Geminicoccus roseus DSM 18922: one gene and its partner. The protein of the gene in region 1 interacts with the protein of each later gene in a pairwise test. Links are inferred from orthologs where the notes say so. Each region holds a gene or a part of one and is shown on either strand. Other genes may lie near its edges.

Region 1 (2,934 bases):
ATCCGGTAGCGGTAGGCCCGGCTGACCGCGCCGAAGCGGGCATGGAAATCCTCCGGCATCGGCCGCACCGCCAAAACCGCCACCGGGGCCGGGCGCAGGTGATGGTTGAGCGCGTCGCGCATCCGCCCGGGATCGACCGCCCGGTCCAGGTCCAGATGGGCGACCTGGGCCGCCGCGTGCACGCCGGTATCGGTGCGCCCCGCCCCCACCAGCACGGGCTGCTCGCCGCAAAAGCGCCGGACCGCCTCCTCCAGGGCCGCCTGCACCGTCGGGCCGTTGTCCTGGCGCTGCCAGCCGACGAACGGACGGCCGTCATACTCGACGACCAGGGCCAGCCGCGTCATCCGATGGGATCGAACCGAGTGCCGACCGGCAGCTTCCAGCCGCGCAGCAGGTCCGCCGCGGCCATGGCCTTCTTGCCGGGGCGCTGCAGCACCTCCAGCCGCAAGGCGCCGCTGCCGCACGCCACCACCAGGGGCGCGGCCACGACCTCGCCCGGCTGCCCGCCCGCCGGCCGGTCCGCGTCCGCCACCACGCTCGCCCGGCGCACCGTGATCCGCTCGCCGTTCAGCACCGCGAACGCGCCGGGCCTGGGCTCCAGCGCCCGCACCATCCGCTCCAGCTCCGCCGCCGGGCAGGAGAAATCCAGCCGGCCGGTGTCCTTGTGCAGCTTCTCGGCATAGGTGACGCCCTCCTCGGGCTGCGCCACCGGAAGGAGCGCGCCGCTGGCGATCCCGGCCAGGGTCGGCAGCAGCAGGTCGGCCGCCAGCAGGGCCAGGTCGCGATGCAGGTCGGCGGCCGTGGTGTCGGGCCCGATCGGCAGCCTGCCTTCCGCATAGACCGGGCCGGTGTCCAGGCCCGGCTCCATCTGGAACAAACAGACCCCGGTCTCGCGGTCGCCGGCCATGATCGCCCGCTCGATCGGCGCCGCACCCCGCCAGCGCGGCAGGAGCGAGGCGTGCAGGTTGATGCAGCAAAGGCGCGGCACGTCGAGGACCGCCCTGGGCAGGATCAGCCCGTAGGCGCCGGTGACGATCAGGTCCGGCCGATAGCCGGCCAGGCGCTCGACCGCACCTTCCTCCTTGAACCGCGCCGGGGTCTCCACCGGGATCCCGGCCTCCATGGCGCGCTCGTGCACGTCGGTGCGCCGCAGCTGCTGGCCGCGCCCCTTGGCCGCCGGCGGCCGGGTATAGACCGCCACCACCTCGTGGTCCGCCGAGGCCAGCAGCCGCTCCAGGCTCGGCAGGACGAACCCGGTCGAGCCCATCACCACGACCCGCAGCGGGCCGTCCGTCCCGGAGGTTTTCGGGGAGCCCGGGTCAGCCGGCACGCTGGCGCCGCTGCTTGTCGAGCTTCTTCATCAGCATCTCGCGCTTGAGCCGGCTTAGATGGTCGGTGAACAGGATCCCGTCCAGATGGTCGATCTCGTGCAGCAGGCAGCGGGCCAAGAGCCCGTCCGCCTCGATCCGCTGCTCCCGGCCGGCCTCGTCCAGGAAGCGGACGGTGACCTGGCTCGGCCGCTTCACCGGCGCGAACTGGTTGGGCAGGCTCAGGCAGCCCTCCTCGGCCTCGACCGGCTCGCCGGAGGTTTCCACCACTTCCGGGTTGATCAGCCGGATCGGGTTGGGCTCCTCCTCCTTGGCCGCCACGTCCACCACCACGATCCGCTCGTCCACGCCGATCTGCGGGGCGGCCAGGCCGATGCCCGGGGCGGCGTACATCGTTTCCAGCATGTCCTCGAGCAGGGCGGCGACGCGGGCGTCGACCGCCGCCACCGGCCTGGCCTTCTGGCGCAGGCGCGGATCGGGAACTTCCAGGATGGGCAGCAAGGCCATGCGCGATATTCTTCGGCGAAGGGAGGGTGACGGGCAGGTCAGGTAGGCAGTAGCGCCAGATCGGTCAACCGACCGGCCGGCATCCCGGCCTCCAGCACCAGCACCGCAAGGACGCCCGATGGCCATCTTTGCCTGGTTCGGCGGGCACGGCCGACCCATCTCGCCCGTTCCAGGGACGTCCCCCCTGGAACGAGCCACAAGAAAGGAACCCGATGACCTGGCTGTTGATCCTGTCCGGCCTCGTGCTGCTGGTCGTCGGCGGCGAACTGCTGGTCCGCGGCGCGGTCAGCGCCGCCCGGGCAATCGGCATCTCGCCGTTGATGATCGGGCTGACGCTGGTCGGGTTCGGCACCTCCGCCCCGGAGCTGGTCACCAGCCTGATCGCCGCGTTCCAGGGAGCGCCCGGCATCGCGGTCGGCAACGTGGTCGGCTCCAACATCGCCAACATCCTGCTGATCCTGGGCGTCACCGCGCTGATCTATCCCCTGGCCGTGGCGCCGCCCGCCTTCCGCCGCGACGGCCTGGCGCTGGCCGGCTCGACGGTAGCTTGCCTGGGCGCGGTGCTGTGGGGCTTCATGGACCGCTGGATCGGCCTGCTGTTCGTGGCGGTGCTGGTCGCCTACATCGCCTGGGCCTACCGCAGCGAGCGCGCGGCACCCGATGCCGAGGCGGAGATGCACGAGCATGTCGCCGAAGACGCGCGGGCCGGACCGGGCGGCATCCTCGGCTCGGTCGTGCTGGCGCTGGTCGGCATCGCCGCCACCGTGGGCGGCGCCCGCCTGCTGGTCGGCGGGGCGATCGAGCTTGCCCAGTCGGCCGGCATCTCGGAGACCGTGATCGGCCTGACCATCGTGGCGGTGGGGACCTCGCTGCCGGAACTGGTCGCCTGCGCGGTCGCCGCGCTGCGCCGGCATGCCGACGTGGCGCTGGGCAACGTCATCGGCTCGAACATCTACAACGTGCTGGGGATTTTGGGCATCACCTCCTCGGTCCATCCGATCGCGATCCCGGTCGAGATCGCCCGGCTGGACATCTGGGTGCTGATCGCGGCGACGGCGCTCGTGCTCCTGTTCCTGCGCACCGGCTGGACGCTGCGGCG
Region 2 (3,009 bases), 1.4 Mb from region 1 along the record:
AGGCCCTCGGCGGCCAGCCGGCGGCGGCGCTCCTCCAGCATCGCCATGATGGCGCCAGCACCAGCCGGCTCCATCTGCTCCACCACCATCTGGTAGGTGGAGCGGCCCGGATAGGTGGTGAGCCGGCCGGTGGCCACCACCTCCAGCCCGTCCTCCGGGGCGAAGCGCCAGCGCTGCACCGAGCCGCGCCAAGCGACAGCGTCCAGCCGGGACTGCTGGTCCTTCAGGCCGAAATAGGCATGGCCCGAGGCGGCCCGCTTGAAGCCGGAGATCTCGCCCTTGACCCGGATCAGGCCGAACGTGTCCTCGACGGTACGCTTGAGCGCGCCGCTGATCTCGGAGACGGTGTATTCGGTGAGGTTGGTCGCCATGGGTCCTGGCTTGCTAGCAGCCCCAAACGTTCCCGTCAGCCCGTGCCATGGACGGAGCGGCAAGGAGAGGTGCGATGGCGCCGGCTTCGAATGATCTGCCGAGGATGAGCTTCGAGGAGTTCATGGCGTTCGAGGGCGAGCCGGACGCCCGCTACGAACTCTACCAGGGACGGCTGGTCGCCATGGCGATGCCGCACGGGCGGCATGCGCGGATCGCGCAGAATGTCGGCAACGTCATGGACCGCCGGTCGTCCGATCCCGACCGTTGCCTGGCGTACCAGGGCGCCGGGCTGGTGATCTCGGAGAGGGACGCGACCTACCTGGTCCCGGACGTGATCTTCGCCTGCACGGCCCCCGACCGGCGCGGCCTCATGCACCAGGCCGCCATCATCGTGGAGATCCTGTCGCCGTCCACGGCGGCGAACGATTTTCGCGCCAAGGTGCCGGCCTACCAGCAGATCGCGGGCGTGGAGGAGATCTGGCTGGTGGATGCCGGCCGGCGCTGGGTGCAGCGCTGGCAGCGGCACGGGCAGGACTGGGTGGTCGCCCTGCCGGTCACCGGCGAGGACAGCTTCGAGAGCCGGGTGCTGGAGGGACGGGTGCCGCTGGCGGAGCTTTATGCCGGCGCACGCTTCGACGACGAGGAGGCCTGAGCGCGGCGGCATAGAGCTCCGCCGCGCTCGAGGCCGGCCTGGATCAGACCAGGCCGTCCTCGACCAGGGTCTCGGCGATCTGGACGGCGTTCAGCGCCGCCCCCTTGCGCAGGTTGTCCGAGACCACCCACATGTTCAGGCCATAAGGGACGGTGTCGTCCATGCGCAGGCGCGACACGAAGGTGGCGTACTCGCCGACCACGTCCTTGGGCGTCGCGTACTGGTAGTCGTCCGGGTCATCCAGGACGTTGATCCCCTCGAACTCGTGCAGCGCCTCGATCGCCTCTTCCAGGCTGATCTCGCTCTCGAACTCGACGTTGATCGCCTCGGAATGGCCGATGAACACCGGGACGCGGACGCAGGTCGCCACCACCTCGATCGAAGGGTCGAGGATCTTCTTGGTCTCGACCTTCATCTTCCACTCTTCCTTGGTGGAACCGTCCTCCATGAACTTGTCGATCTGGGGGATGACGTTGAAGGCGATGGCTTTCTGGAACACCGTGGGCTTCTTGCCCAGGTCGTTCATGTAGACGGCCTTGGTGTGCTCGAAGAGCTCGTCCATGCCTTTCTGGCCGGCGCCGGACACCGACTGGTAGGTGGACACCACCACCCGCTTGATCGTCGCCAGGTCGTGCAGGGGCTTGAGCGCCATGACCATCTGGATGGTCGAGCAGTTCGGGTTGGCGACGATGTTGCGGTTGCGGGCGTATTGCAGCGCCTCGCGGTTGACCTCCGGCACCACCAGCGGGACGTCCTCGTCCATGCGGAAATGGCTGGTGTTGTCGATCACCAGGCATCCGGCGGCGGCGGCGCGCGGGGCATGGACCGCGGACACGGCACCGCCCGGCGAGAACAGGGCCATGTCGTAGCCGGTGAAGTCGAAGTCCTCGAGCGCCTTGACCTTCAGCAGCTTGTCGTCGCCGAAGCTGACTTCCTTGCCGACCGAGTTGCGCGAGGCGAGCGCCACGACCTCGTCGGCCGGAAACTCGCGTTCCGCCAGGATGTTCAGGATCTCGTGGCCGACAGCGCCGGTGGCGCCGGCGACGGCAATTCTAAAGCCCATGAGCGTTTCCTTTCGAGGGACCCGGGCGGCCCGCCAGGGCACCCGGGACGCCCATGAAATCCGGATTCAGGTCGAGCGCTTGGTCAGCGCGGTGAGGATCTTCTGGCCCATTTCCACGGTGCCGAGCTGGGTCATGCCGTCCTGCGCGATGTCGGCAGTGCGGTAGCCCTCGTTCAGCACGTCGGCGATGGCGGCTTCCAGCAGCTGGGCCTCGGCATCGCGGTCGAAGCTGTACTTGAGAAGCATGGCAAAGCTCATCAAGGCCGCGATGGGGTTGGCCATGTCCTTGCCGGCGATGTCGGGGGCGGAGCCGTGGATCGGCTCGTACATCGCCTTGCGCTTGCCAGTGGCGGCATCGGGCGCGCCCAAGGCGGCCGAGGGCAGCATGCCGAGCGAGCCGGTCGCCATGGCGGCGGCATCCGAGAGGATGTCGCCGAACAGGTTGTCGGTGACGATCACGTCGAACTGCTTGGGCCGGCGGATCAGCTGCATGGCGCAGTTGTCGGCATACATGTGCGAGAGCTGGACGTCGCCGTACTCGCGGGCGTGCAGGTCGGTGACCACCTGGCGCCAGAGCACGCCGGTGTGCATCACGTTGGCCTTCTCGACCGAGGTCACCGCGTTGCCGCGCTTGCGCGCCAGCTCGAAGCCGACCCGGGCGATGCGCTCGATCTCAGGCGTGGTGTAGACCTGGGTGTCGACGCCGCGCTTCTGGCCGCCGCCGATCTCCTCGATGCCGCGCGGCTCGCCGAAGTACACGCCGCCGGTCAGCTCGCGCAGGATCAGGATGTCCAGGCCACGCACCAGCTCGGGCTTCAGCGTGGACGCATCCACCAGGGCGTCGAACACGATCGCCGGGCGCAGGTTGGCGAACAGCTCCAGCTGCTTGCGCAGCTTGAGCAGCGCCTGCTCGGGCTTCAGG

What was found. Proteins that work in one complex are often made in the same cells at the same time.
Region 2: the proteins of def (region 1) and GEMRO_RS0113860 interact in binary tests that used the Escherichia coli proteins (3 or more experiments, as listed by UniProt). The link is inferred for Geminicoccus roseus DSM 18922 from one-to-one orthologs.

The regions. Positions count from the first base shown.
Region 1 is NZ_KE386572.1:4,154,361-4,157,294, forward strand. Bases 78-2,934 are described here. They hold def (peptide deformylase), read right to left. Parts: upstream 1,836-2,934; coding sequence 1,320-1,835; downstream 78-1,319. Other genes in these bases: truA (tRNA pseudouridine(38-40) synthase TruA), read right to left, coding at 78-344; fmt (methionyl-tRNA formyltransferase), read right to left, coding at 341-1,330; GEMRO_RS0120630 (calcium/sodium antiporter), read left to right, coding at 2,048-2,934. In the rest of the region: more of truA, read right to left, coding at 1-77. UniProt on the Escherichia coli protein: Removes the formyl group from the N-terminal Met of newly synthesized proteins. Requires at least a dipeptide for an efficient rate of reaction. N-terminal L-methionine is a prerequisite for activity but the enzyme has broad specificity at other positions.
Region 2 is NZ_KE386572.1:2,749,130-2,752,138, forward strand. Bases 78-3,009 are described here. They hold GEMRO_RS0113860 (aspartate-semialdehyde dehydrogenase), read right to left. Parts: upstream 2,088-3,009; coding sequence 1,068-2,087; downstream 78-1,067. Other genes in these bases: xseA (exodeoxyribonuclease VII large subunit), read right to left, coding at 78-371; GEMRO_RS0113855 (Uma2 family endonuclease), read left to right, coding at 446-1,024; leuB (3-isopropylmalate dehydrogenase), read right to left, coding at 2,154-3,009. In the rest of the region: more of xseA, read right to left, coding at 1-77.